Linked DNA regions of Archangium violaceum. The protein of the gene in region 1 interacts with the protein of each later gene in a pairwise test. Links are inferred from orthologs where the notes say so. Each region holds a gene or a part of one and is shown in the gene's direction. Other genes may lie near its edges.

Region 1 (9,786 bases):
CGGTCTCCCGGTGGGTCGGATGTCTCCGTGGGCCGGGTGTCCCCTGGCTACCTCCCTCCCGGGCAGTGCACGACGCAGCGGCTGAATGCGTTCATCGAGTCCTCCCTGCCCGAGGGCTCCTGGTACCTGGGCGCCGTCGTGGATCCGCTCGACGTCCGGCGTGAGCTCTTCGAGCGCAACAACACGCGCGCGGGAGACGTGATGGGGATTGGCGACCGGCCGGACCTCGTCGTCACGAAGGTGGTGGGGCCCGCGAGCGCGCGGCCGTACACGACCTTCACGGTGTCCGCCACGGTGTGCAATCAGGGCACCCAGCCGGGTAGCGCCGACGTGGGCTTCCTCCTCTCGCAGGACGAGATCCTGACCGTGTCGAGCTCCTCGGCCGACCTGCCGATCAGCAGCGCCTCCGTGGACGTGCTCCTGCCGGGGGCGTGCGCCTCGGTGTCGGCGCAGGCCTACGCTCCGATCGCCGGTGTGGCCTGGCACCTGGGGGCCGTCGTGGATCCGAACAACTCCCTGCTGGAGCTGTCCGAGAACAACAACGCGCGCGTGGGGGACCTGATGGGGATCGGCGACGGGCCGGACTTCATCGTCACGAAGGTGACGGGCCCGGTGAACGCGAGGCCGGGGGAGACCGTCACGCTGTCCGCCACGGTGTGCAATCAGGGCACCACGAGCGGCAGCACGGACGTGATGCTGCTGCTGGACACCTCGCCGAACCCGCCGCAAGGGGGGGGCCTCCCGCTCGGGACCGTGTCCGTGGGGATGCTGGAGGCGGGGAAGTGCACCACGGTGTCCCTGCGGACCAGCTTCCCCGAGGGCTCCTGGTACCTGGGCGCGAAGAGCAATCCGTTTCTCTCCCAGGCGGAGCTCGTCGAGAGCAACAACGTCCACATGAGGGGCCCCCTGGGCGTGGGGACCGGGCCGGACTTCGTCATCCAGGAGGTGACCGCGCCGTCGAGCATGATACCGGGCCACTCCTTCTCCGTGTCCGCCACGGTGTGCAACCAGGGCTTCGCGGAGGGCCTCACGGACGTGGGCTTCTTGGTGTCGTCCGACACGGTGCTCACCGGCCCCGGGGAGACGAACGAGGGGGGAGACATCTTCCTCGGTTCGTCCTCCCAGGTCTTCCTGGCGGCGGGACAGTGCGCCCCGGTGTCGCTGTCCGGCTGGTTGCCCTACGCGCTCTACGACTTCCCGGGGACGTATTACCTGGGAGCCGTCGCGGACGTGTTCAAGCAGGAGCTCGAGCTCGTCGAGCTCAACAACGCCTCCGTCTCGGCCCCGATGGGCGTGGGCTTCGACCCGGACTTCGTCGTCCAGGAGGTGACGGGTCCGGCGACCGTGCGCTCGGGGGAGTCGTTCCGCGTGACCGCCACGGTGTGCAACCAGGGGACCTGGGACGGCTTCACGGACGTGATGTTCGTGCTGTCGTCCGATCCGGACATCTCCCTGCCCTCGGGGTCTCCGTCGCAGGGGGGAGACGTGTTCCTCGGGAATGTGTCGCTGGGCGTCCTGCAACCGGGACAGTGCGTTCCCGTGGAGTGGGCGGGCGGCAGCTCGCTCCAGGGGCCTTGGTACCTGGGCGCCATCGTCGACCCGGGCAACTTCCAGCGGGAGCTCATCGAGAGCAACAACGCACGAGCGGGCGTCCGGATGGGGTTCGGTGATGGGCCGGACTTCGTCGTCACCCGGGTGACGGGACCGGGGAACGTGAAGCCGGGTGACGCCTTCACCGCGTCCGCCACGGTGTGCAACCAGGGCAACACGAGCGGCGCCACGGACGTGGCCGTCCTCCTATCCCGTGACGAGGTCATCCTTCCGCCGGGCACGCCGCTCGCGGAGTGGGACGTGCTGCTCGGGAGCGCGGGCGTGGGCACGCTGGAGCCGGGGCAGTGCGCCACGGTGCCGGTGTCCGCGCAGGCTCCCTCCTCGGCCGAGGGGCTCTGGTATCTGGGAGCCATCGTCGACCCGGCCAATGGTCAGCAGGAAGTGCTCGAGCACAACAACACGTCCTCGGGCAGCCCGCTGGGCATCGGCGATCGGCCGGACTTCTTCGTCACGGCGGTGAAGGGGCCCGCGAGCCGAGTACCGGGAGTCCTCTTCACCGCGTCCGCCACGGTGTGCAACCAGGGCACCGTGAGTGGTTCCACGGACGTGGCCCTCCTGCTCTCCCCGGATGCGGTCATCACCCTGCCGGGGCAGCAGGGTGGGGGAGACACCCTCGTCGGGAGCGCGGTCGTGGGTCCGCTGGAGCCGGGGCAGTGCGCTCCGGTGCCGATGTCGGCCCAGGCCCCCTCCCTGCCCGATGGGGCGTACCACCTGGGCGCCATCGCGGACCCGGCCAACGGTGTGCAGGAGTTCGTCGAGAGCAACAACGCGCACGCGGGTGACCTGATGGGGGTGGGTCATGCGCCGGACCTCATCGTCACGGCGGTGACGGGGCCGGTGAGCGTGAGGACGAGTGATTCCTTCACCGCGTCCGTCACGGTGTGCAACCAGGGCACCGAGTGGGGTCATCCGCGCGTGGCTGTCTTCGTGTCTCCGGACCCGGTCATCACCGGACAGGGGCCGTCGTCCGATGACATCCCCGTGGGCACCTACTACGTCGGGAGCCTGGGACCCGAGCACTGCGACACGGTGCAGGTGCAGGCCATCCTCGACGCCATGCCCGAGGGCACGTACACGCTGGGCGCGGTGGTGGACCCGGACAACGAGGCGTTGGAGTTCATCGAGAGCAACAACGCGCACGCGGGCAGTCCGGTGAGGATCGGCAACGGGCCGGACCTCGTCATCCAATCGGTGACGGGACCGGCGAGCGTGGAGCTGGGGGCGTCCTTCCAGGCACTCGTCACGGTGTGCAACCAGGGGACCGAGGCATCCAGCACGACGGTTGTGCTGCTCGCGCTGTCAGCGGACGAGGTCATCGCCCCTCCGGGTCAGGGTGACTTCTGGCCTGGCAATACGTCCGTCGGTCCGTTGCCTGGAGGCCAGTGCGTCACGGTGCCGGTGTCCGCGCAGGCCTCCGTCGCCCACGGGCTGAGCGAGGGCGTGTATCACCTGGGGGCCTTCGTCGACCCGTATGAACAGCAACCGGAGCTCTCCGAGAGCAACAACGCGCGCGCGGGAGGACTGTTCGCCATCGGCGTCGGGACGGACTTCGTCGTCACGGCGGTGACGGCGCCGACGAGCGTGGCGCTGTGGTCGAACCTCGCCGCGTCCGTCACGGTGTGCAACCAGGGCACCCGGTACGGGAACGCGAGCGTGAACCTCGTCCTGTCGAAGGACACCTCCATCGACTGGCCGGGCTCGCCCGGAAGTGACGACCTCATCCTCGGCGGCGCGTCCGCCTATCTGTCTCCCGGCGCGTGCGACACGCTGTCGCTGACGTCCTATGTCTCGGTGCCCGAGGGCATGTACCACGTGGGGACCCTCCTCAGCGCTGGCGGCTGGGAGCAGGAGCTCATCACGAGCAACGACTCGTACCGGAGCGGCCGGGTGGGCGTTGGGTACCAGCCGGACCTCGTCATCGAGACCGTGTCCCTCCCGGCGCGCTTGCAGCCGGGTGAGTCGCTCAGCGGGTCCGCGACCGTGTGCAACCGGGGCGTCCAGGACACCTCCTCGGACGTGGTGCTCGTGCTCTTCAACGACGCGTCGCCCACCGCGCCCTATGCGCCGTACGGGGACGTGTGGCTCGCCAGCGGGTACACCGGGCTGCTGCCCGCGGGGCAGTGCGTCCCGGTGCAGGTGTCCGGGAGCGTGCCCTACCTGTCGGGGGCCTGGCGCATGGGTGCCTTCGTGGACCCGGACGGCGACACGCCGGAGTTCTTCGAAGACAACAACGTGTTCGTGGGCGGCGAGGTGAGCATGGGGACGGGAGTGGACTTCGCCGTCACCGCGGTGACGGGGCCGGCGAGCGTCCGGCCGGGGTTCTCCTTCGATGCGTCCATCACCGTGTGCAACCAGGGGGACGAGGCGGCCAGCACGAGCGTGGAGCTCGTCTTCTCCTCGGACACCTCCGTTCGTTCGTCGTCCCAGTACCCTGGGGATGTCTACGTCTCCAGTGCCACCACGGACCTGATGCTTCCGGGGCAGTGCAGGACGATTCCGCTCTCGGACCAGGCCCCCTCCCTGGCGAAGGGGAGCTGGTACCTGGGCGGCATCGTGGACCCGGCCGGGCAGCATGTGGAGCTCCTGGAGGGCAACAACGCGCTCGTGGGCGGTACCGTGTTGTTTCAGTAGTCCCGTAACGTGCTCGCGCGGTCGGGTGAAGAGACCTCATCGCGCGAGTCAAGAGGTGTGATGCACCCACCGCGCCGCACCGACGGCGCGGTGGTCCTTCCGCGTAAGTGCCTGTGACGACTTGGCACGGCAACGTCGCGCTACATGTTCGTAGCTGAGAACTTGCCAAAGATCGCGACTTGCTGAAGATGGTGTCTGCAGGGGCGCGCGCGGGCACGTGCGACCTGCGCTGAAAGAAGGAACAACATGGACCAGTTCGACCAGAACAAGCAGGCCGCAAAGATTCGTGTCGTCGGCGTCGGGGGCGCTGGCTGTAACGCGGTCAACACGATGATCATGGCGAAGCTTGAGCGGGTCGACTTCATCGCCGCGAATACCGACGTGCAGGCCCTGGCCGCCAACAAGGCGCCCGTGCGGTTGCAGCTCGGCCAGACCCTGACCAAGGGCCTCGGCGCGGGCGCCAACCCGGAGATGGGCCGCGAGGCCGCGCTCGAGTCGCGCGATCAGATTGCCTCCATGCTCGAGGGCGCGGACATGGTCTTCGTCACCGCCGGCATGGGCGGTGGCACCGGCACGGGCGCGGCGCCCATCATCGCCGACATCGCCAAGAGCCTCGGCTGCCTCACCGTGGGCGTGGTCACCAAGCCCTTCCTCTTCGAGGGCAACAAGCGCCGCAAGCAGGCCGAGCAGGGGCTGGTGGAGCTCAAGGCCGCGGTGGACACCCTCATCACCATCCCCAACCAGCGGCTGCTCACCCTGAGCAACGAGCCCATGCCGCTGCTGGAGACCTTCAAGCGCGCCGACGAGGTGCTCCTCAACGCCGTCCAGGGCATCTCGGACCTCATCCAGTACCACGGCTACATCAACGTGGACTTCGCCGACGTGAAGACCATCATGAGCGACAAGGGTCTGGCGCTCATGGGCACCGGTCATGCCTCCGGCGACAAGCGCGCCCTCAACGCCATGCAGCAGGCCATCTCCAGCCCGCTGCTGGAGGACGTCTCCATCGACGGCGCCACCGGTCTGCTCATCAACATCACCGGCGGCCGCGACATGACCCTCCAGGAGGTCAACGAGGCCCTCACGCTGGTGCACGACGCGGCCGACGGCGAGGCGGAGATCATCTTCGGCTCGCTCATCGACGACAACATCCGCGACGAGGTGAAGATCACCATCATCGCCACGGGCTTCGTGTCGCGCGATGCGAAGGTGCGTCAGGTGCCCCAGGTGGTGCAGGTGCCGGTGGTGTCCCGCCCCACGCCCGCCTCGCTGACCGCGGCGCGCGAGGAGGTCGCCAGCCTGGTGCCCGCCAAGGCCGGTGCTCGGACGATGGCCTCGGTGGATGGGCGCTCGCTGGCCAACCGCACCGCGGTGGTGAAGGACGCGGCGCTGCCCCTGGACGAGGACCAGTTCGACATCCCCACCTTCCTGCGCCGCCAGGGCCAGACGGAGATGCCGTGAGGCGAGGGCCCCGGTCCGCGAGGGCTGGGGTCTTCCCGAGCTAGCGCCCGGGCAGACGGGCCACGTTCGCCGCCCGGTGGTGGCGCCCGGAGAGGGCGTCACTGCGCGACAGCAGCGTGTCCAGCTCGCGGTAGAGCTCGTCGATGCGCTCGGGCAGCCGCGGCGCGGGCACCACTCCGTCGCCGGAGAGCTGCTCCAGCAGGGAGTCCGCGCGCTGCAGCAGTTGGTGGGCGCGCAGCAGCGCCCGGCCCGCCCGAGTCCCCTGGGGCGAGAAGAGCGTGCCCCCCTGGTAGAGGGCCTCGACGGCCGCGCGGTTGGTGCGAAGGCGCTCGGCCACTCGCGCCCGGTACATCTCCAGTCGCCGCTCTCGGCGCGCGCCCTGGAGATCCACCACTGTTCCTGTCGTGGAGGGCTTCACGGCCAGGGACGCTACGCCATTTACCTACATGCCCGCAACTTCCCGGCGGGAGGCACGTTGTCTCCTTGTCAGGTCGAGGGTGGGGGTTTAGGTTGCCCCGCCTCACACGGAGGGGTTGCCAGCCATGTTCAAGAAGCTGCTCATCGCCAACCGGGGTGAGATCTCCCGGCGCATCAACACCGTGGCCAAGGGGATGGGGTTGTCCACCGTGGCCGTCTATTCGGACGCGGACGCGGAGCTGCCCTTCGTGCGCGAAGCGGATCAGGCCGTGCGCCTGGGCCCCGCTCCGGCCAAGGACAGCTACCTGAACATCTCCGCCATCCTCGAGGCGGCGAAGTCCACGGGCGCCGACGCGGTGCACCCCGGCTACGGCTTCGTCTCGGAGAACGCCGAGTTCGCCAACGCGTGCAAGGACGCCGGCATCACCTTCGTGGGTCCGCCCCCCGAGGCGATGCTGCGGATGAAGGACAAGAGCCAGGCGCGCAAGCTGGTGGCCGCCGCCGGTGTGCCCATCGTCCCCGGTACCGAGGACGTGCTGCCGGACGTGGCCTCCGCGCTGGCCGCCGCCGAGAGCATCGGCTACCCGGTGCTGTGCAAGGCCGCGGGCGGTGGCGGTGGCATCGGCATGGCCGCGGCCAACAACCCCGCCGAGCTGGAGAAGGTCTTCCGCCAGTGCACGGACCGCGCGAAGGCCGCCTTCGGCCGCGAGGGCGTGTACATCGAGCGCTACTTCCCGGCCCCTCGTCACATCGAGGTGCAGATTCTGGGTGACCACCACGGCCACCTCATCCACTGCCTGGAGCGCGAGTGCTCCATCCAGCGCCGGCACCAGAAGGTGGTGGAGGAGGCCCCGTCGCCGCTCTTCGCGGACGGGCGCAACGCGGAGCTGGCCCAGAAGCTGTTCACCGCCGCCACCACCGCGGCCAAGGCGTTCGGCTACGCCAACGCCGGCACGGTGGAGTTCCTCTACTCGGACGGCAACATCTACTTCATCGAGATGAACGCCCGGCTCCAGGTGGAGCACCCGGTGACGGAGCTGACAACGGGGTTGGATCTCATCGGCTGGCAGCTGCGCATCGCCTCCGGCGAGAAGCTCACGGTGAGGCAGGAGGACGTGAAGCGGCGCGGGGCCGCGCTCGAGTTCCGCATCTACGCGGAGGACCCCGTGAAGTTCTTCCCCTCGCCGGGCCCGCTCAAGGTGTACCAGCCGCCCACGGGCGAGGGCGTGCGCTTGGACTCGGGCTACGCCGAGGGCAACACCGTCACCCCGAACTACGATCCGATGATCGCCAAGCTCATCGTCTCGGGCGCCACGCGCGACGAGGCCATCGAGCGCTCCATCCGGGCGCTGGAGGGCTTCCGCATCGAGGGCATCAAGACGAACATCCCCCTGCACCTGCGCATCCTGAAGGATCCGGTCTTCCGCGCGGGCGACCTGAACACGCGCTTCCTGGAGCAGCACGCGAAGCCGTAGCCAGGGGCGGTGGCACCCTTTCCACTCAACACGCAGAGCACACGCAGCACCCCTTCAGAGGAGCACAGCGTATGGCGGACGTGGCGGCGCACATCACCGGGACGGTGTGGAAGATCGAGGTGACGGTCGGGCAGCAGGTCAAGTCGGGCGACACGCTCGTCATCCTCGAGTCCATGAAGATGGAGATGCCGGTGGAGGCCACAGAGGACGGCACGGTGAAGGAGATCCGCTGCAAGGAGTCCCAGCCGGTCAACGAGGGCGATGTCCTCGTGGTGCTCGGCTAGCGGGACGCGCGGTGCAGCCGTCCGCCCTGCATGTGGAGGATCGGGACGACGGCGTCCGCGTCCTCACCCTGTCCAACCCGGCGCGGCGCAACGCGCTCGATGATGGGCAGGTGGCCCGCCTGGACGAGGCGCTGGCTTCGGCTCCCGGGAAGGTGCGCGCCGTGCTCATCCGGGGCGAGGGTGGGGCCTTCTGCTCGGGCTACGACCTGAACCTGCTGTCGGCGCCCACCGGGGACCGGCTGCCGGACGACGCGCTGATGGCGTGCCTCTCGCGGCTGGAGTCGCTGCCACTGCCCAGCGTCGCGCTGGTGCGGGGCGCGGCCTTCGGGGCGGGCTTCGACCTGGCGGCCTCGTGTGACTTCCGGGTGGGCGCGGAGGACGCGCTCTTCAGCATGCCCCCGGCGCGGCTGGGCATCGTCTACTCGCCGGACGGGCTGACGCGCGCGGCCCGGCTGGTGGGCGTGGCGCGCGCCAAGAACCTCTTCCTCACCGGACGGCGGCTGGACGCGAAGGAGGCGCTGGCCTGGGGGCTGCTGGACGAGTGCCTCCCGGCGGCCGACGCCGAGACGCGGGCCCTGGAGCTGTGCCGGACGCTCGCGGCGCAGGCTCCCCTGGCGGTGGCGGGAATGAAGGAGACCTTCCGGCTGCTCACGCGCCCGGCGCTGTCCGACGAGGAGCGGGCGCACCTTCGCGAGGTGCGGGCCCGCGCCTTCGCCAGCGAGGACGCGAAGGAGGGCAGGGCGGCGTTCCTCGAGAAGCGCACGCCCCGCTTCCGCGGCCAGTGAGGCTGGCCGCCCCCTGACGGCTCAGGTGTCGCCGAAGAGCTCGCCCATGCGCAGCTGCAGCGCGGAGGCGATCTTGTACAGCGACGAGATGGACGCCGAGGACTCGGCGCGCTCGATCTGCGACAGCAGCGACACGGACAGACCGGTGCGGCGCGCCAGCTGCTTGAGGGTGAGGTCCTGCGTCTTGCGCGCATCGCGGATGGTGCGGCCGATGGCGCGGTGCAGGTCCGCCTCGGGGTCCTGCGACAGACCCTTCTTGGCCAGCGCGTTGCGCACGGCACCGAGGAACTGGTCCGGCTCCATCGGCTTCTTCACGTAGTCACTCGCCTGGTTCTTCAGCGAGGCCACGGCCGTGTCGACGGTGGGGTACGCGGTGGCGACGATGACGGCCACGTCGGTGTCGTACTTGCGAATCTGCTCCAGCACCTCGGTGCCGGACATGACGGGCATCATCATGTCCAGGATGACGAGGTGGAAGTCCGCACTGCGGAGGATCTCCACCGTCTTGGTGGGGTCCGTCGTGGTGACGACGTCGTAGCCCTCACGCATCAGCACGAGCTTGAGGTAGTCGCAGTTGTCCTGCTCATCATCGACCACCAGGATACGAATCTGCACGAACCTTCTCCTCCCGTGTGGGGTGGAAGCGAGCGGCCCGGGGTCGTACGCCATGGGGGTGGCGCACGGAGGATTCCCTCGGGCTACTTGCCGCCGCCCTGTTGTTTTCGGCTCTTCTCGTATTCCTCGAGCATGTTCTTGACGGTAGGCGCCATCTGGTGATCCGGCGCGAGCCGCAGGAAGTCTCGGTAGTACTGGGCGCCTTCATCGAAGCGGCCGAGCTGGGCGGCCGTGGAGCCCTTCAGCATGTAGCAGGGTGCGTAGGTGGGGTCGGTGTCGATGCACTTCTTGAAGAGCCGATCCGCCTCCCGGTACTGCTGCTTGCGGTTGAGGACGCGACCATCCTCGAAGAACTTCTGGGCCTGCTCCCGGGCCGGGTTGGGTTTGGCCTCGTCCGGCGTCGTGGGGCGGCGCGCCGTGCCCGTGTCGGGCTTGTCGCTGGCGGGCTTGGTGGAGCCGAGCGCGGCGTCCACCTTGGCCTTCAGCTCGGCGTGCTCCGGGGCGAAG
Region 2 (9,638 bases), 2.9 Mb from region 1 along the record:
CGAGGAGGGACTGCCTCCGCTGAGCTCGCCGCTGGTGCCGGATGGGCAGCTGAAGACGAAGCTGCTCATCGAGGCGGCCTGGGTGCGCAACACCTATCGCATGCGGCTGCGCCGGCTGTTCCGTACCCGGCAGGTGCGCCACCTGCTGCGGCTCGCGCGGCGCTACGGCTTTCCCCCCGAGCAGCTCGACTTCTCGGGCAGCACCGTGAGTGCCTGGGCTCCGGAGCTGGTGCTCTGCCCGCGCGAGTTCGCCGAGCTGGGGACGTCGGCGGGTGTCCCGCGCGGGCAATACCTCTATACCGGCCCCTCGGTGGATCTGGAGCGGCAGGAGGTGGACTTCCCCTGGGAGCGCCTGCGCGAGGATCGCCCCCTGGTGCTGGTCTACCTGGGGACGCTGGCCTTCCAGACGGACCTGGATGCGCGGCTCTTCCGCCATGTGCTTGAGGTGGCGGCGCGCAAGCCGGACTGGCAGTTCGTGCTCTCGTTGGGCCGCAAGCTCGAGGTGGGGGCCTTCGACGGGGTCGTCCCCAACGTCATCGCCGTGCGGCACGCGCCGCAGATGGCGATGCTGCGCCGGGCCACGGCGATGATCACCCATGGCGGCTTCAACAGCGTCAAGGAGTGCATCTCCATGGGCGTGCCCATGGTCGTCATCCCCATGGTGTACGACCAGCCGGGCATCTCCGCGCGCGTGGTGCACCATGGCGTGGGTGTCCGCGCCATGCCGTTCCAGACGACCACCGAGTCGCTGCTGGCCCAGCTGGACGAGGTCACCACGAATCCCCGTTACCGGAGCAACGTCCAGGCGTTCCGTGATCGCTTCCGGCAGGCGGAGGAGCTGACGCCTGCCGCGGACGTCATCGAGCGCTTCCTGGAGCGGGGGGCTCCGGCCGCTGCCCGTCCCGTTCCTACGGGGCGCTCGGCCTGACCGGCTCTCCGGTCTTCTCCCGGAGGAGCTTCAGGAGGCCGCGCGCCTGCGGCACGTTCTCCTGGTACACAGGGTGCTGGCTCAGCAGCCGCTGTAGCTGGGGTAGCTGGAACGCCGGTACGCTCGGGTAGAGATGATGCGCGGCGTGGTAGGCATTGCTCTGGGGCAGGACGAAGAGCCGCTCGAACAGGTTGAGCCGGATGTCCCAGCTCCGGGTGAGCAGCGCGGGGTGGCCTGGAATCTCGATGGAGTGCTCGGCCAGCATGCGCAGGAAGCTGATGAAGAAGAGCCAGGTGAAGGCCGGCACCAGCCAGTACAGCAGCAGCAGCCGGACCGGATAGAAGCCCGCCACCGTCAGCCCCACCAATCCGGCGAACAGACCCACCAGCCCCACGCGCAGCAACGGCTTGCCGTCGCTCATCTGCTTGAAGAACTTGAAGGCGTCGTAGCCGCAGAGCGAGGCGAGCATGTCCAGCACCAGGCTGCGGCGGCTCACCGGGAAGTGCCGGTAGAACCAGTGGTCGTTGTCCGCCTCGCTCAGCAGCTGCTGGTGATGCACGTTGTGGATGGCCCGGTAGCTGTACATCGACTGGAAGATGGGCTTGGCCAGCACGTTGTCGCCCACCCAGTCGTTGAGCTTCCGGTTGCGGTAGAGCCGGAAGTGGGACGCGTCGTGCATCAGCAGCCCGAGCGCCTGCTGCCGGGCGCCGATGAACATCACGGCCACCACGTACAGCAGCGGGTTCCACCACCGCTCGCTCACCCAGATCGCGGCGGCGGCGCCTCCGTACTGCAGGGCGATCAGCCAGGTGCTGACCACCGGCTTCACCTCGGACAGCCTGCGCAGCGTCTCGATGCCGATCAGCTGGGGGACGCGGCCCACTTCTCGCCCCGTGCCCGTGGGCCACACTTCCGGTGCGACCTCCAGCTCGGACATCTCGGGCGCGCTCTCTTTTGCTTGCTCTTGAGCAGCCATCTTCTCGGCTCGGGTGGGCTGGGTCAGTCCAGGAGTGTAGGGTATCAACCAGTGTAGAATTCAAGCAAGCATCGAAAAAACGGACCGCTGTGTGACTCCCGGTGTGTCTCCTTTTGGACCCACAGTCTCCCACAATCACCTCGATTGTCACTAAGTCAGGAATGGCAGTTTTTCACGCGATGTGTGGACTTTCGATGAAAACAAAACTACTGTTGATCAGTACAGGAAAAGTGCAGTGAAGCCATCTTGGCGAGGTCGCTAGTCATGCCTTCTCAGAATCCCTCCCTGCCCGAACGCCTCCACCAGCTCCAGCGAAGCCTGCGGGAAACGCCCGTGGTGGAGTTGAACGAGGAGGGGATCCGGCTGTTCGCCAAGCTTGAGTACAACAACCCTTTTGGTAGCCTGAAGGATCGCCCCGCGTTCTGGCTGCTGAAGACGGCGGTGGAGCGCGGCGAGGTGACGCAGGACACGACGCTCGTCGAGTCGTCCTCGGGGAACTTCGCCAACGCCATGGCGAGCTACTGCCGGTTGCTGGGGCTGAAGTTCATCCCGGTGATCGATCCGAACATCGCCGGGGCGAACGAGGCGTACCTGCGGCGGATGTGCGAGACGGTCGTGAAGGTGGAGCAGCGGGACGAGACGGGCGGCTTCCTGAAGACGCGGTTGAGGAAGGTGCAGGAGCTGCTCTGCTCGTCGCCGGTCTCGTACTGGCCGAACCAGTATGGCAACCCGCTGGTGGCCGAGGCGCACTACCGCTTCACGGGCGAGGAGATCTGCCGGGCCTTCAAGCAGGTGGACTACGTCTTCGTGGGAGTGAGCACGGGCGGGACGATCGCCGGTGTGTCGACGCGGGTGAAGGAGCAGTTCCCCAACGCGAAGGTGATCGCCGTGGACGCGGAGGGCTCGGTCATCTTCGGAGGGGCGCCGAAGAAGCGCTACATCCCCGGGATTGGCGCGAGCGTGAGGGCGGAGCTGGTGGATCGCGCCCTCATCGACGACGTGGTGATGGTGCCGGAGATCGACACGGTGCGGGCGTGCCGCGAGCTGCTGTTCCGGCACGGTCTGCTGGTGGGCGGTTCCTCGGGCTCGTGCTACGCGGCGGTGAAGCGCTACCTGCCGACGATGCGGGCGGTGTCTCCGCCCAACGTCGTCTTCCTGTGCGCGGACAAGGGCGGGGCCTACCTGGACACGGTCTTCAATGACCAGTGGTGCTCGCGGCTCGAGCAGTAGACTGTCTCCCAGCGGGGGAGGGGACGAGTGCTCCTTTGACTCCACGTCCCAGGTTGTGGGAAGGGACGCCCACACATCCCCCGTTGGAACCATGACGATGCTGCCCGAGTCCACCCCCCTCCCCGCCGATACCGCCCCCGTGCCCGCGCCGGCCCCCGCGCCCGCGAAGCTCGTGGAGGTCTCCAGCCTCACGCTGGAGGGCCTCACCCGCTTCCTCACCGAGGAGCTGGGCGAGCGCTCCTTCCGCGCCGGGCAGGTGTACCGGTGGCTCCACCAGCGCGGCGCCACCTCCTTCGACGAGATGACGGACCTCTCCAAGGGCCTGCGCGAGAAGCTCAAGGCCCGGGCGGAGATCGTCCCCCTGGTGAAGGACGCCGAGCAGCGCTCGGTGGATGGCACCATCAAGTACCGTTGGAAGACCCGGGACGACCGCTACATCGAGTCCGTCTACATGCCCTCGGAGGATCGCAAGACGCTCTGCGTGTCCACGCAGGTGGGCTGCGCCATGGCGTGCAGCTTCTGCATGACGGGCACGCTGGGCCTCAAGCGCAACCTCACCCCGGGTGAAATCGTCGCCCAGGTGCACGCGGTCAACCGCGAGGTGCGCAAGCTGGAGAAGCTGGAGACGCTGCGCCCGCTCTCCAACCTGGTCTTCATGGGCATGGGCGAGCCCCTGCACAACTTCGAGAACCTGAAGACGGCGCTCTCCATCCTCCAGTCCGAGGACGGGCCCAACTTCAGCCACCGCCACATCACCGTCTCCACGGTGGGCCTGGTGCCGATGATCGAGCGCTTCGGCCAGGAGACGGACGTGAAGCTGGCCATCTCGCTCAACGCGAGCACCGACGAGCAGCGCTCCAAGACGATGCCCGTCAACCGCAAGTGGAACATCGCGGCGCTGCTGGACGCCTGCCGCAAGTTCCCCCTGCGTCAGGGCCGGCGCATCACCTTCGAGTACGTCCTGTTGCAGGGCTTCAACGACAGCGACGAGGATGCCTACCGGCTCATCGAGCTGCTCAAGGACATCCCCGCCAAGGTGAACCTCATTCCGTATAACGAGAACCCGGGGCTCGGGTTCAAGACCACCATGGACGAGCGGGCCGAGCGCTTCCGGGAGATCCTCTGTGAAGGCCATGTGGCGGCCTTCATCCGGCAGAACCGGGGCCGGGACATCGCCGGTGCGTGTGGCCAGCTGGCCAACCGGGGTGGTGAAAACGCGTCGGAAACGACGCAAAACCCCGAGCTTCCTTGACAATCCGCTCGGGGGGGCGTTAAGAGCGCCCCCCTCCAAGCTGATCACCTTCGTCTTCACCTTCAGTTTTCACCTGGAGCATCAGAAATGGCCGTTGTTCTCCGTCTTGCCCGCGCGGGCGCCAAGAAGAAGCCGTACTACCACGTGGTGGCCACCGACTCCCGGAACCCCCGGGATGGCAAGTTCATCGAGGCCGTGGGCGCCTACGACCCCAACCACAACCCGGCCAAGGTGGAGTTCGACGCTGACCGCCTGGATTACTGGCTGAAGTCCGGCGCGACGCCCTCCGAGACGGTGTTCGAGCTCATCAAGCGCCACAAGCGCGCCGCCGCCGCCGCCACGCCCAAGGCCTAGTTCCCTCGCAGGGCTGAGCGGACAGCGTGGAGCAGCTCATCATCTATCTCGCGCGGGCCCTGGTCGATCGACCCGACCAGGTCAGCCTGCGTGCATCCGAGGCGGAAGGGGCCCGGCTCTTCGAGCTGAAGGTCGCCCCCGAGGATGTGGGCAAGGTCATCGGCCGTGATGGGCGCACCGTTGGCGCCCTCCGGACGTTGCTCGGTGCCGCGGCCCAGAAGCAGGGCCAGAAGGTCCGCCTGGAGATCCAGGATGACCGGCGCCAGCAGACTCCCGCGTCCGCCGCCTCTCCTGAAGGCCAGTGACGCTCAAACCCCATCTCGAGCTGGGCTATGTGGCCCGCGCCCATGGTCTTCGGGGAGAGGTGGCCGTGCGCACCTTCGACCCGGAGTCCGAGACGCTCGATTTCGTCGAGCGGGTGCTCGTGCGTCCGCGCACCGGCCCCGAGCGCGTGCTGCGCATCGAGTCCGTCCGTCCCACCCCCAAGGAGATGCTCGTCGTCTTCGAGGAGGTGGAGGGGCGCAAGGACGCCGAGGCGCTGGTGGGCGCCACCGTGCTCGCGTTCCGGGAGGATCTCGAGCCCCCCGCCGAGGACGAGTACTTCCAGGGTGACCTGGTGGGACTGACCGCCGTGGACGAGGCGGGCAACGTGCTCGGCCGGGTGGAGGAGCTGTGGAGCACCGGCGAGGTGCCCAACCTCGTCATCCGCGCGGAGGGCAAGGAAGAGCTGGTGGTGCCCTTCGCCGACGACTTCGTCTCCACGGTGGACGTCCCGGGTGGGCGGCTCGTGGTGAAGCCCCCGGAGTACCTGGAGGTCGGCGGGGGCGAGGATGAAGGGGGAGCGGACTGATGTACCCCGTGGAGGTGCTGACCCTCTTCCCGGACAGCGTGTCCGGCTACCTGGGCGCGAGCATCCTCGGCAAGGCCCAGGAGAAGGGGTTGCTCGGCGTCACGGTCACCTACGTGCGTGACTTCGCCGAGGGCAAGCACCGCGTCACCGACGACACGCCCTACGGGGGCGGGGCCGGCATGGTGATGAAGCCCGAGCCGCTGGTGGCCGCCATCGAGGCCGCCCGGGCCCGTGCTCCGGCTGGGTCCAAGGTGCTGCTGATGAGCCCGCGGGGCCCCGTGTTCACCCAGGCCAGGGCGCGCGAGCTGGCGAAGGAGCCCGGACTGATCCTCGTGTGCGGCCGGTACGAGGGCGTGGACGAGCGCGTCATGCCCTACCTGGACGGGGAGGTGTCCCTGGGGGACTTCATCCTCACCGGGGGCGAGGTGGCGGCCCTGGCGGTGGTGGACGCGGTGGCGCGGCTGCTGCCGGGGGTGCTGGGCAACGAGACGTCCAGTGTCACCGAGAGCTTCGAGGAGGGGCTGCTGGAGCACCCCCACTACACCCGGCCGCCCGTCTTCCGTGGCGTCGAGGTGCCCGCCGTGCTTCAGTCGGGAGACCATGCGCGCATCGCCCGATGGCGGCGCTGGAAGGCCCTGCAGCTGACCCGGGAGCGGCGTCCGGACCTGTACGCCCGGCTGGAGCTCGGCAAGGCGGACATGAAGCTGCTGGCGAAGAAAGAGGAGGAGCTGTAGCCCCTCCGATGGTTTCTGGGCCTATGGTCGGTGTTCTGCGGGCTTGTCCGACCCCCGGCTCTCTGGTAGTACGGCCCGCTCTCAAGTTACGTACCCCGAGTCCGAGCATCAGGGGATTACTGGAGTCAAGTCATGCGTCGCAGCGCTATCGAGTACGTGGAGGCCAAGAATCTCCGCCAGGACGTTACCCCGTTCCGCACGGGTGACTCCGTTCGCGTCCACTGGAAGATCAAGGAAGGCGACAAGGAGCGCGTGCAGGCCTTCGAGGGTGTCGTCATCCGCAAGACGAAGGGCAACAACCGCGCCACCTTCACCGTGCGCAAGGTGTCCTTCGGCGTCGGCGTGGAGCGCATCTTCCCGGTGCACAGCCCGCGCTACGAGAAGATCGAGGTCCTGAGCCGCGGCAACGTGAACCGCAACCGCCTCTTCTACCTCCGTGCCCTCAAGGGCAAGGCCTCCCGCGTGGAGACCCAGGAGGACGCGGAGATGCGTCGCGCCACCTCGTCGGGCAAGGCCGCCGAGCAGGCGAGGGCCTGAGCCGGTTCCCGCGCCTCGCGGCCCGGTTTCTCGAAAAGGGAGTGTCCTCTTACGAGGGCACTCCCTTTTTTCATGCCCGTGCGCGCTAGAATGGGGGGCGCATGAACTTCGTCGAGGTCGCCGTCCAGAACGTCCGGGGTTTCTCTCCCACGGGCCGTTTCGCCTTCAAGTCCGGGTATCTGGTGCTCAAGCCGCCCACGGAATCGAGCCCGCTGGCCGGACTCGCGCTCGCGCTGCTGTACGCGGACGGGAGGGGTGGAGACGCCGCTCTCGCCGCCTCGCCGCAGAAGCCGGGCAAGGCCGCGCTCACCTTCGTGGGGCAGGACAACGTCACCTACCGCGTGCTGCGCGAGCTGGGGGGTGGTGGCTCTCTGCACCGGCTCAATCCCACGACGAAGCAGCCGGAGCTGGTGACGCAGGACACCACCGACGCGAACCAGTTCCTCCGCGGCCAGGCGGGGCTCCCGCCGCGCACTTCGTTCGAGCAGCTCTACTGCCTCCAGGCGGCGCAGCTGCCCTCGCGTCGGCCTCGGGGCGCGGGCCGCGCGGCCTCCACGTCGGGTCTGCGCGCGATGTCGACCCCGGGCATGCCCGCCCTGCGCACGCAGTCGTCCCCGAGCCTGCCGGGCCTCCACGCGCCTTCTTCTCCGGGCATGCCCGCGGTGATGCCCGCCTCGGACCTCCCCGCCGCCGAGGCGAAGCTGAAGGAGCTCGAGAGGGAGTACGTCTTCTGCAAGGAGGTGGACAACCTCCAGTTCGAGGTGGACGGGCTCAACTCGCAGGTGTTCGATCTCGAGTCGAAGCTGCGGAGCACGGACGGGCTGAAGGAGAAGCTGCGCCAGGTGGAGGCGGCCTGGGCCGCCGAGCCCACGCCCGAATCACTGGGGCTGCCCCAGGACATCGTGGCCCGCGCGGAGCGCTACCCGAAGCTCATCGCGCGGAAGGACGATGCGATCGCGCGCCTCGAGTCCGAGCGTGAGGCGGCCGAGGAGGAGTCGCGGCGTCTGCCGGACGTGGAGCCGCTCACCCGCAACCGCAACTTCTGGATCGCCGTGGCGGCGGGCGTGGCGTGCTTCATCGCGGGCCTCGTGCTGCCGGCCCAGGCCCGGTACGTGGGGCTGCTGGACATCCCCGCCTTCGGCTTCGCCGCGGTGCTGGCCCTGCGCTACGTGGACGAGCTGCAGTACACCGACAAGGTGCGCCGCAAGGGCGAGATGTTCGTCGTGCGCGAGAAGAAGATCCTCGAGGAGTTCGAGGCCGAGGCGGCGGCGGTGCGCAAGGCGATGGAGGTGTTCGACGTGGACACGCCGGCGGACATTCCGCCCCGGCTCCAGCGGCGCGAGGAGCTCGGCGCCGAGGTGGCCCAGCTGCGCGCGCAGCTCGTGTCCATGGAGAAGCACCCGGAGTTCGTCGAGGCCGCCCACCAGCTGCCGGTGCTGCGCCAGCAGATCGAGCTGCTCAACGCGCAGGTCTCGGAGAAGGGCTCGTTCGTCCGGGACGTGCGCGAGGTGGAGCGCGAGATGGCGCGGCTCAAGGAGTCCATCGCGCTCGCGCGCAATCCGCAGATGCTGATGGGCGGGCTGATGCCGGGCATGGAGATGACGGGCCTGGAGCCGCTGGAGGATCCGGCGCCCATGCTGATCAGCCTGACGGCGGACGTGCTGGCCACGGACATGCACGCGGTGATGGGGATGCTCCGGGAGCGGTGCGTGCAGTACTTTGGCGCGCTCACGGATCGCCGCTACGTGGGCGTGGAGTGGGACAAGGACGGGAGGACGGTGGTGGTAGGCGCCTCGGGCCGGCGGATGCCGCTGGGCGAGCTGCCTCCGCGCGAGGTGGATCTGTTCTTCCTGAGCCTGCGGCTGACGGTGGTGGAGAAGGTGAGCGCCCGGGTGAAGCTGCCGTTGCTGGTGGAGGACGCGCTGATTGGAGTGGACGAGGCGAAGCTGCCGCTGCTGGGGCGGATGCTCAAGCACCTGGGGACGATGACGCAGGTGCTGCACGTGACGGCGCACCCGGGCTTCACGCAGTTGGCGGACGGGACGATCAATCTGTAGCGCGAGGGCCCCGAGAGAAGGGGCCCGGGAGGGGTGGATGGGAAGGGGAGGGGCGGAGGTGGATCGGAAGGGGTACGGGGACGAGGGCGAGGAGGTGGCGGTGCGCTTCCTGGAGGGGCAGGGCTACCGCGTGAGGGCGCGCAACTACGCGTGCCGGCACGGGGAGCTGGATGTGGTGGCCGAGCGAGGAGAGACCGTGTGCTTCGTGGAAGTGCGGATGCGCTCCACGGCGGTGTGGGGAGATCCGTCGCACACGGTGTCGTTCGCGAAGCAGCGCAGGGTGGTGAAGGCGGCGCTGCACTACCTGCAGACGCAGAGGCTGCGGGAGAAGATGATCCGCTTCGACGTCATCTCGGTGGTGGGACGCGGCGAGCGCGCGACGGTGGAGCACCTGCCGGGCGCCTTCGACGCGGGCATGTGAGGCACGGATGGCAGGGACGCTCTATCTGGTGGCCACGCCCATCGGGAACCTGGGGGACATCTCCGCGCGCGCGCTGGAGACGTTGCGGCAGGTGTCCTTCGTGGCGTGCGAGGACACGCGGCACTCGCGCGTGCTGTTGGATCACTTCGGAATCTCCGTGGACACGGTGAGCCTGCCGGCCTTCGCCGAGGGCCAGCGGGCCGGACGCATCCTGGATCGGCTCGAGGCGGGGGAGGACTGCGCGCTGGTGACGGACGCGGGCAGCCCGGCGATCAGCGATCCCGGGGAGAAGCTGGTGG
Region 3 (9,628 bases), 1.9 Mb from region 1 along the record:
CCTCACGGCCCTGCTCTCGCGGGTCATCGAGGGCTCGCACCACCTGCACCACCCGCGCTACGTGGGCCACCAGGTGTCGGCCCCGGTGCCGCTGTCGGCACTGTGCGACTTCGCCTCCTCGCTGCTCAACAACGGCATGGCCGTGTACGAGATGGGGCCCGTCTCCACCGCCATGGAGCACAACGTGCTGCGGTGGATGGCCGGGGTGCTCGGAATGCCGGAGGGCGCGCGAGGCGTGCTCACCTCGGGTGGCTCCGCCGGCAACCTCACCGCGCTGCTGGCCGCGCGCCAGGCGAAGGCGGGCTTCGACGCGTGGAACGGTGGCGCCACGGCGGGGCCGCCCCTCACGGTGCTCGTCCCCGAGTCCACGCACTACAGCGTCTCGCGGGCCACCAAGGTGATGGGCTGGGGTGCGGAGGGCGTCACGCCCGTGCCGGTGGACGCGCGCTACCGGCTGCGCCCCGAGGCGCTGGAGGAGGTGCTCGCCGCAGCGAAGCGCGCGGGCCGCCGTCCCATCGCCGTGGTGGCCAGCGCCGGCTCCACCGCCACGGGCGCGTTCGATCCGCTCGAGGCCGTGGCCGACTTCTGCGAGAAGCACGGCCTGTGGTTCCACGTGGACGGGGCGCATGGTGCCTCGACGGCGCTCAGCCCCACGTACCGCCACCGGGTGAAGGGAATCGAGCGCGCGGACTCGGTGGTGTGGGACGCGCACAAGCTGATGATGATGCCGGCGCTCATCACCGCCGTGCTCTTCCGCGAGGGCAACCGCTCCTTCGAGGCCTTCGCGCAGGAGGCCTCCTATCTCTTCACGGGCCAGGACACGCGCCCGTGGAGCGACGTGGCGCTGCGCACGCTGGAGTGCACCAAGGAGATGATGGCGCTCAAGCTGTACGCCAGCCTGAGCGTGCTGGGCACGAAGCTCTTCGCGGACTCCGTCACCAGTACCTTCGACCTGTCGCGCCGCTTCGCCGAGCGCCTCCAGGCCGCCGGGGACTTCGAGCTGGCGGTGCCTCCGGACTGCAACATCGTCTGCTTCCGGCACACGCCCCAGGGGGTGCCGGCCTCGGAGCTGGACGCGCTCCAGGTGCGCCTGCGCGAGTCGCTCGTCACGAGCGGGGACTTCTACCTGGTGCAGACGACGCTCGGTGGGCGCGTGTGGCTGCGCACCACGATCATCAACCCGCTCACCACGGACGGGGACCTGGACGCACTGCTGGAGGCACTGCGCCGGGCGGCCTGAGGCTCGCCGCCGGGGCTCTCGGCTGGTGGGGGAGCCTCCGAACTTCCGGTAACCGATAAAGTTCCACCTCGTGACCACCACGTGACCGCCACGAGGTCCGAACGTGTTACGAAGGTGGCGTCACCACGAGCTGGGGTACGACCGCGCCGGGATTTGCCCCGCGCGGACCGCGAACCCATCGGTGGCCCGAGAGCGGGTGGACGTTGTCGCAGGCGACGAAGGCGAAGTTTCCGGAGGCGGGACCCTTTCATCAGGCTCTCAAGACACGGGTAGAGCGGTACTTCCAGGAGAGCGGGCGAGCACAGCGCGATCTGCCCGGCATGTACGCCAAGACGGCGGCGCTGCTCGGCTGGTTCGCGGCCTCGTATGCCTTCCTCGTCTTCGTGGCGACGGGTCCCTGGAGCGCGGTCCTCGGGTGCGTGTCGCTCGGACTGGCGATGGCCGGCATCGGCTTCAGCATCCAGCACGACGCCAACCACGGAGGTTATTCGGAGCGCAAGAGCATCAACCGGCTGCTCGCGTGGACGCTCGATGTCCTGGGTGCGTCTTCCTATGTCTGGAGCTGGAAGCACAACATCTTCCACCACAGCCATCCCAACGTGGTCGGGCTCGACGCGGACATCGACATCCAGCCCTTCTGCCGGGTGGCGCCGGGCCAGCGGCTGCACGCGGCCCACCGCTTCCAGCATGTCTACATCTGGATGCTCTACGGGCTGCTCGCGGTGAAGTGGCACTTCGTCGATGACTTCAAGGACGTGCTCAACGGGAGCGTCGGGCGGCAGAAGATGCCGCGTCCCACCGGGCGCAAGCTGGCCGGGGTCCTCGGCGGGAAGCTGTTCTTCATCGGCTGGGCGCTGGTGGTGCCGGCCCTCTTCCATCCCGTGTGGAAGGTGGCGCTCTGCTACGCGCTGACCTCGTTCGTCCTCGGGCTGACGCTGGCGAGCGTGTTCCAGCTCGCGCACTGCGTGGAGGAGGCGGAGTTTTCCGAGGTGCCCGAAGGCGGCGGCACCTTCGCGCGCGAGTGGGCGGTGCACCAGGTGGAGACGACGGTGGACTTCGCGCGGGGCAATCGGTTGCTGTGCTGGTATCTGGGTGGGCTCAACTTCCAGGTGGTGCACCACCTGTTCCCGAGGGTGTGCCATCTGCACTACCCGGCGCTCTCGCGGCTCGTCGAGGAGACGTGCCGGGAGCACGGCGTGCGCTACCGCGCGCAGGAGAGCGTGGGCGCGGCATTGGGGAGCCACGTGCGCTGGCTCAAGCGGATGGGCCAGCCAGAGGTCGTGGAAGCGGTCATGGTGGAGGCGGTGGTATGAACGACGAGACTCCAGAGAAGGTTCGCTTCGGGCGTGCGCAGAAGTTCCGGCTCTCCCCGAAGGGCAGCGAGGCCGTGTCGGCGTACACCCTCATGGTGGAGAAGGCGCGTGCGGGGGCGGGGCGAGCCCAGTTCGACGCGGCCCGTGAGGCCTGGAGCAGCCCCCGGGGGCTCACCTCGGAGGATGGGCTCTTCCTCGTGGAGTTCGGGATGGGGGAGAGGACCGTCTCGGAGGCGGCGCGCGGCCTGGAGGATTGTGCCTCCTCGAAGGAGGTCAAGGCGGCGGTGGATCGCCTCCTGGGGTGCGGCATGCTCGAGCCGGTGCCCGCGCCGGCCCCTCCGCCCCCTGCGCAGCGCCGGTACTGGTAGGAGGGGCGTCCCCGTTTCCAGGGGCTCCCCCTACCGAAGAGTCGCGCGGGGCTCGGAAATCGGATAGAGCCGGCCCCGCCATGCTCGTCTCGGTCGTCATCCCCGTCTACAACGAGATTGCCACCCTCGCCGAAATCCTCCGCCGCGTGACCGCGGTGGACTTCCCCAAGGAGCTCGTCATCGTGGACGACTGCTCCCGGGATGGGAGCCGCGAGTTCCTCCAGCAGCTCGCCGACAAGGGCCTGTCCGCCCTCGACGGCACCCCGAAGAACCGCAACGAGCTGCGCATCCTCTTCCAGGAGAAGAACCAGGGGAAGGGCGCCGCCCTGCGCCGCGGCTTCTCCGAGTCCTCCGGGGACATCGTCATCATCCAGGACGCGGACCTCGAGTACGACCCGAAGGAGATTCCCCGCGTCATCCAGCCCATCATCGATGGCGACGCGGACGTCGTCTTCGGCAGCCGCTTCACCGGCACGCCCCGGCGAGTCCTCTACTTCTGGCACTCGGTGCTCAACCACTTCCTCACCATGCTGTCCAACATGACCAGCAACCTGAACCTCACGGACATGGAGACCTGCTACAAGGCCTTCCGCGCCGAGGTCATCCGGTCGGTCAACATCGAGGAGGACCGCTTCGGCATCGAGCCGGAAATCACCGCCAAGGTGGCTCGCGGGGGCTGGCGCGTCTTCGAGGTGCCCATCAGCTACCACGGGCGCACCTACGAGGAGGGCAAGAAGATCGGCTGGAAGGATGGCGTCCGGGCCCTCTACGCCATCGGCAAGTACGCCATCAAACGCTGAGTACCCCTTGAGGGTGTCGGGCGGCCGACACCCTCCGGCCCGCCCTGGGCCCGCTCGTCCGCCCGGTGACTCACCGACCGCCTGTCCCAGGTGCCCATCGGGAATCCGGTTCCTAGGTTCCGAGAGTGCTACCGCGATTCCTGCTGTACGGGTGTGCTGGCTGGGTGATGGAGGTGTGTTTCACCGGCATGGGGGCGGCTCTCTTCGAGCGGGATAGGAACGCCACGGCGACGACGTACCTCTGGATGCACCCCATCTACGGCGCCACGGCGCTGGGGCTGGAGTTCCTCCATGACCGGCTGCGCTTCCTTCCCCGGCCCGTGCGCGCACTTGCCTACACCACGGTCATCCTGGGCGCCGAGTTCGCCACGGGATGGGTGCTGCGCAAGGCGCTCGGCCGCTGCCCCTGGGACTACGAGCAGCGGGGTTTGAACGTGAAGGGGCTCGTCCGCCTGGACTACGCCCCCTTCTGGTACGCCGCCGGCCTGCTCTTCGAGCCCGTGCGCGAGGCCCTCCTGCGCATCACCAGCGAGGCCCTCCGCCAGACACCCGAGTACCGGCATGCGGTGGAGACCGGCGCGGTGGCCGAGCCCTTCCACCTCGGCCCCGTCTCCACCGAGCAGGAGGCCGGGGAAGCGGCGGACACCTTCCTCCTGGCCGAGGAGACCGAGCCCCGCCCCTCCTACTGAGAGGAGCCGGGCGAGCGGCGAGCATGTGGGGGAAACCCCTCACCCCGGACCATCTCTCAGAGGGAGGAAGGGCGGATGGAGGGAGAGGACGGGGGGCCCCGAGGCCCGGACGCTCTCCGGCCGGGCCGTGCACTTGACAGTTGCCTTTTCTTCCTGCTGAGAGCCCTGCGTAGTAGGTTGCCGCGCGTTCCCTGAAAGTGCAGGGAAATGACGCCGCACCACCGAAAGTTTCCGCCCCCGTATGTTCGACTGGCTCCACACTCTCTTTTCGCGCGACCTCGCCATCGACCTGGGCACGGCCAACACGCTCATCTACATCCGCGGTCAAGGCATCGTCTCCAATGAGCCTTCCGTCGTCGCCGTGCAGCAGGACGCGCGGGGCGGCAAGAAGGTGCTTGCCGTGGGCAAGGAGGCCAAGGAGATGCTCGGCCGTACGCCGGGCAACATCGTGGCCATCCGCCCCATGAAGGACGGCGTCATCGCCGACTTCGAGATCACCGCGGCGATGTTGCGCTACTTCATCCAGACGGCGCACAACCGCAAGTCGCTGGTGAGCCCGCGCATCGTCATCGGCATCCCCTCGGGCATCACCGAGGTGGAGCGCCGCGCCGTGCGTGAAGCCGCCGCCAATGCCGGTGCCCGCGAGGTCTACCTGATTGAACAGCCGATGGCCGCGGCCATTGGAGCCGGCCTGCCGGTGACCGAGCCGAGCGGCAACATGATCGTCGACATCGGCGGTGGAACGTCCGACGTGGCGGTCATCAGCCTGGCGGGCATCGTGTTCGCCAAGAGCGTGCGAATCGGCGGCGACAAGCTGGACGAGGCGATCATCCAGTACGTCAAGCGCAAGTACAACCTGCTCATCGGCGAGCGCACGGCGGAGCTCATCAAGATGGGCATCGGCACGGCGTACCCCACCGAGGAGGTCATGACCATGGAGATCAAGGGTCGAGACCTGGTGGCGGGAGTGCCGCGCACGCTGACGGTGAGCAGCGACGAGGTGCGCGACGCGCTGAGCGAGCCGGTGAACGGCATCGTGGAGGCGGTGAAGCTGACGCTGGAGCGCACGCCGCCGGAGCTTGCCGGAGACATCGCGGACCGCGGCATCGTGCTGGCCGGTGGTGGCGCGCTGCTCAAGAACCTGGACACGCTGCTGCGCGAGGAGACGGGCCTGCCGGTGTTCCTGGCGGAGGATCCGCTGTCGGCGGTGGTGATGGGAGCGGGCAAGGCGCTGGAGTCGCTCGACATCCTGCGCCAGGTCTGCCAGCCGGGCTGAGCCCCCTCCCCTCTCCCTTCGGGAGAGGGGAGCTAGGCCCTCAGTGCATCCAGGATGGACAGCCGTGAGGCGCGCAGCGCGGGCAACATCCCGCCCAGTGTGCCCATCAGCGTCCCGAAGACGAGCGCCGCCACCACGATGCCCGGTGTCGGCGTGAAGCCGAAGCGCACCTCGGCGAACGTCTGGAAGTTCAGGGTGCGGATCTCCATCCACCGCGTGGCCAGCGCCCCCAGCGCGCCCAGCACCCCTCCAGCCGCGCCCAGCACGGCCGATTCGATGAGGATGCTCGCCAGCACGCTGCGGCGCCGGTAGCCCACCGCCCTCAGCATGCCCAGCTCGGTGATCCGCGCCGACACCTGCGCGTACATGGTGATCATCGCCCCCAGCACCGCGCCCACGCTGAAGATGAAGGACACGAACAGGCCGAGCACCCGGATGAAGGTGGCCAGCCATGTGGCCTGCTCCGCCCAGTACTCGGGCTCCGGCTTCGCCTCGAGCGTGAAGCGCGGGTCTCCCTCCACCGCCTGGATGAAGGCATCCCGGGCCGGCACCGAGCCCGTCCGCACGACGATGGAGCTGAGCCCCGGCCGGTCGAAGGCCGAGCCCAGCCGGTTGACGTCCACCCAGAGCTCGGACTCGTAGGCCCCGCCGTCCGCCGAGAAGACGCCCACCACGGGCCAGCGCTGTTCCGCGAAGCGCAGCTCGCCTCCCAGCCGCGCTCCCGGCGAGCGACCCACCAGCGCCTCGCCCAGGGCGATCTCGTTCGTCCCCACCCTCGGAGGCCGTCCCGCGATGAGCCGCACGACGGGCCGGATGGCGAAGCTCTGGGGACCGATGCCTCGCGCGTTGACGTTGGACTCCTTGCCGTCCGGGCGGGGCAGCAGCACCGGCACCACCAGCTCGCCGGCCACCAGCGGGTCCCCCTGCACCGAGGAGGCCACCTGCGTCGCGCTGCCCAGGGCCCGCAGGGCATCGCGCTCCACGGTGCTCATCAGCTCGCTGGTGGAGCCCTTGTTGAGGAGGACGACGTTGCGCGGGTCTCCTCCCGAGGCGAGCGCGGACTCGATGCCGTTGGCCAGCATCAGCACCGCGGCGAAGACGAAGACGACGAGCCCCAGGCCCACCACGGTGAGCCCCGTCGACAGCCGCCGGGCCCAGAGGCTGCGCGTGTTGTAGTAGAGGGGAATCATCGCTCAGGCCACCTTCCTCAGCCCCTCGGCCACGGGAATGCGCACGGCCCGCATCGCTGGAATCGCCCCGGCCAACAGCGACACCCCCAGTGCCGCCAGCGCCCCGAGCAGCAGCGTGCTCTCGCGCATGAAGTCCTTGGGGATGCCGCCCAGCTGCGAGCCCACCGCCCCGATGAAGCCCTGGATGAGCTGCGGGGCGATGAGCACCCCCAGCGCGGCCGAGGCCAGACCGATGACGAGCGACTCGAACAGGACGAGCATCACCACCCGTCCACTCTTGAAGCCCATGGCCCGAAGCGTCGCCAGGTCGCGCGTGCGCTCGCGCACGCTCATGGCCAGCGTGTTGCCGATGACCAGCAGGATGATGAGCAGGATGACGGTGGACACCACCTGCACCGCGGTGATGATGGCCGACAGCATGGAGATGAAGCCCAGCGTGGCCGCGCGCTCGCTCTCGGTGCGCGTGGGGTACGGGCTGTTGGCGAACATGGCGTCCACCGTCGAGGACACCAGCGCCGAGCGCGACGGATCCTCCACCCGGATCATGAAGGCCCCCACCCGGTCCTTCCGATCCTCCGGCATCTTCTCGTTGAGGCAGCGGAAGCCGAAGAAGAACGTGGCGGTGTCCATGCCGCCGCTGCGCACGTCGTAGATGCCGCGCACGGTGAAGGTCCAATCACCCGGATAGATGGTGCCCTTGAGCGTCACCCGCTCTCCCACCTTCCAGCCGTAACGCGCCGCCAGGTCCTTCCCGATGAGCGCACCGCACGGGTCCGCCGTGAAGGCCGCCACCTGCTCCGGAGGCACGGCCACCTCGTCGAACACCTTCATGAAGGAGGGCGGGTCCACGAAGGCCGAGCCGAAGAAGTCCTTCTGCGACTCGCCATACCTCCCGCCGAAGAAGCCATAGAAGGTGATGTCGCTCACGCCGGGCACCGCGGCGATGCGCGGCAGATAGGACAGCGGCAGGTCCTCCGTGATGGACGCCTTGCTACGGGTGAAGAGGCGGTCCGCCTGCGCCGCCGCCGCCCCCACGTAGAACAGGTCCACCACCGTGCGCAGGAAGATGAAGGCCATCACCCCCACCGCCCCCGCCAGCACCGTGAGGCCCAGCCTCAAGGGGTTGCGCAGCAGGTCCTTCCAGACGAGCCGCCCGAACGTCATTGCAGCAGCCCCTTCTCCAGGTGCCGCACCAGGTCCGCCCGCTCGGCGGCATGCGGATCGTGCGTCACCATCACCAGCGTCTTGTGCAGCTCGTGGTGCAGCAGCGCGAAGAGGTCCAACACCTGCTCGGCAGACTTGCGGTCCAGGTCTCCCGTGGGCTCGTCCGCGATGAGCAGGTCCGGGTCCGTGACGATGGCCCGGGCGATCGCCACCCGCTGCTGCTCGCCTCCGGACAGCTGCGGCGGGCGGTGGCTCATCCGGTGCCCCAGGCCCACCACCCCCAGCGCGGCGGCCACGTGCTCGCGACGCTCCGAGCGCGAGAGCGGTGAGAGCAGCAGCGGCAGCTCCACGTTCTCCGCCGCCGTGAGCACGGGCAGCAGGTTGTACATCTGGAAGACGAAGCCCACGTGGCCCGCGCGCCAGTCGGACAGCTCCTTGTCGCTCATGCGCGCCAGGTCGTGCCCGCCCACCTCCACCACCCCCGAGGTGGGCCGGTCCAATCCGGAGATGAGGTTGAGCAGCGTGGACTTGCCCGAGCCGGACGGGCCCATGAAGGCCTCGAAGGCCCCCGTCTCGATGTCCAGGTTCACCCCCTCCAGCACGGGCACGACGAGGTCGCCGCGCCGGTAGGACTTGGAGACCCCCCGGAGCCGGATGATGGGAGGCGTCACTTCCAGTGGCACGGTGCTCATCCGCCCTCCGTCAGCACCTTCACCTTGCGCCCCGTGCGCAACCGCTCGTCCGGCGACACCACCACCTGCGTCCCCGGCTTCGGCCCCTGAGCCAGCGCCACCTCGTCCCCCACCTTCTCCACCACCTGCACCGGCTGGCGCTTCAGCCGCCCGTCCTGCACAACCCACACCACGGACTGCCCCTCGCTCGGCACCACCGCCGAGGCCGGCACTCGCAGCGCCCCGTCCTTCTTCGTGAGCGCCTCCGGGGACAGCTCCTCCTTCAGGAAGGCCACCCGCGAGCCCATGTCCGGCAGCGCGCCCGGAGGTATCTCGTCGAATGCCACGTTCACGTCGGCGGTGGCCTTGGAGCGGTCGATGGCCGGGCGCACCGAGCGCACCTCTCCGGCGAAGGCCTGGTCCGGGTACGCATCCAGGAAGATGAGCGCGGGCTGCCCCACCTCGATGCGCGGCAGTTGCTCCTCGCTGACCTCGGCCTCCACCTCGAGCGCCCCCAGGTCCACCAGCTCGACGATGCCGCCGATGTTCTCCTGCTCGAGCGCGGCGGGCGCGAGCACCGCGCCCTCATCCGCCAGCTTGCGCACCACCGTGCCCTGGAAGGGCGCCCGCACCACGGTATGGGACAGCTGCAGCTCCGCGGCCTCCACCGCGCGCTGGGCCGCGGTGAGCTGGGCACTCGCGGCCAGCTCCTCGGCGGAGGAGGCCTGGGCGAGCGCCTGCGACTCCTCCAAGCTCGCCCGGGTGATGACCTGCGCCTGCGCCAGCCGCTCGGCCCGGACCAGGTCACTCCGCGCCCGGGTCGCCGTGGCCCGCGCGGCGAGGAGCCGCTGGTAGGCCGCCTGGAGCTCCGCACGGGCCCGCGCGGCCGTCACACGGGCGTCCCGGTCATCCAGGCG

What was found.
Region 2: the proteins of ftsZ (region 1) and rlmN interact in binary tests that used the Escherichia coli proteins (3 or more experiments, as listed by UniProt). The link is inferred for Archangium violaceum from one-to-one orthologs.
Region 3: the proteins of ftsZ (region 1) and JRI60_RS05590 interact in binary tests that used the Escherichia coli proteins (3 or more experiments, as listed by UniProt). The link is inferred for Archangium violaceum from one-to-one orthologs.

What each region holds. Positions count from the first base shown.
Region 1 is NZ_CP069396.1:3,187,015-3,196,800, forward strand. Bases 3,622-6,595 are described here. They hold ftsZ (cell division protein FtsZ), read left to right. Parts: upstream 3,622-4,488; coding sequence 4,489-5,703; downstream 5,704-6,595. Other genes in these bases: JRI60_RS13275 (CARDB domain-containing protein), read left to right, coding at 3,622-4,242; JRI60_RS13285 (hypothetical protein), read right to left, coding at 5,744-6,121; JRI60_RS13290 (acetyl-CoA carboxylase biotin carboxylase subunit), read left to right, coding at 6,246-6,595. In the rest of the region: more of JRI60_RS13275, read left to right, coding at 1-3,621; more of JRI60_RS13290, read left to right, coding at 6,596-7,595; JRI60_RS13295 (biotin/lipoyl-binding carrier protein), read left to right, coding at 7,667-7,879; JRI60_RS13300 (enoyl-CoA hydratase/isomerase family protein), read left to right, coding at 7,891-8,664; JRI60_RS13305 (response regulator), read right to left, coding at 8,686-9,279; JRI60_RS13310 (FHA domain-containing protein), read right to left, coding at 9,363-9,786. UniProt on the Escherichia coli protein: Essential cell division protein that forms a contractile ring structure (Z ring) at the future cell division site. The regulation of the ring assembly controls the timing and the location of cell division.
Region 2 is NZ_CP069396.1:6,121,712-6,131,349, forward strand. The notes cover bases 2,483-5,308. They hold rlmN (23S rRNA (adenine(2503)-C(2))-methyltransferase RlmN), read left to right. Parts: upstream 2,483-3,231; coding sequence 3,232-4,386; downstream 4,387-5,308. Other genes in these bases: sbnA (2,3-diaminopropionate biosynthesis protein SbnA), read left to right, coding at 2,483-3,134; rpsP (30S ribosomal protein S16), read left to right, coding at 4,474-4,740; JRI60_RS24680 (KH domain-containing protein), read left to right, coding at 4,767-5,045; rimM (ribosome maturation factor RimM), read left to right, coding at 5,042-5,308. In the rest of the region: JRI60_RS24655 (nucleotide disphospho-sugar-binding domain-containing protein), read left to right, coding at 1-928; JRI60_RS24660 (fatty acid desaturase family protein), read right to left, coding at 909-1,865; more of sbnA, read left to right, coding at 2,169-2,482; more of rimM, read left to right, coding at 5,309-5,590; tRNA (guanosine(37)-N1)-methyltransferase TrmD, read left to right, coding at 5,590-6,324; rplS (50S ribosomal protein L19), read left to right, coding at 6,457-6,861; JRI60_RS24700 (ATP-binding protein), read left to right, coding at 6,963-8,918; JRI60_RS24705 (YraN family protein), read left to right, coding at 8,956-9,339; rsmI (16S rRNA (cytidine(1402)-2'-O)-methyltransferase), read left to right, coding at 9,347-9,638.
Region 3 is NZ_CP069396.1:1,302,210-1,311,837, reverse strand. The notes cover bases 3,853-6,668. They hold JRI60_RS05590 (rod shape-determining protein), read left to right. Parts: upstream 3,853-4,651; coding sequence 4,652-5,686; downstream 5,687-6,668. Other genes in these bases: JRI60_RS05585 (ABC transporter permease), read right to left, coding at 5,719-6,668; JRI60_RS05595 (putative ABC transporter permease), read left to right, coding at 3,853-4,410. In the rest of the region: JRI60_RS05615 (pyridoxal phosphate-dependent decarboxylase family protein), read left to right, coding at 1-1,240; JRI60_RS05610 (fatty acid desaturase family protein), read left to right, coding at 1,561-2,553; JRI60_RS05605 (hypothetical protein), read left to right, coding at 2,550-2,921; JRI60_RS05600 (glycosyltransferase family 2 protein), read left to right, coding at 3,002-3,721; more of JRI60_RS05595, read left to right, coding at 3,847-3,852; more of JRI60_RS05585, read right to left, coding at 6,669-6,876; JRI60_RS05580 (ABC transporter permease), read right to left, coding at 6,880-8,040; JRI60_RS05575 (ABC transporter ATP-binding protein), read right to left, coding at 8,037-8,732; JRI60_RS05570 (efflux RND transporter periplasmic adaptor subunit), read right to left, coding at 8,729-9,628. UniProt on the Escherichia coli protein: Forms membrane-associated dynamic filaments that are essential for cell shape determination. Acts by regulating cell wall synthesis and cell elongation, and thus cell shape.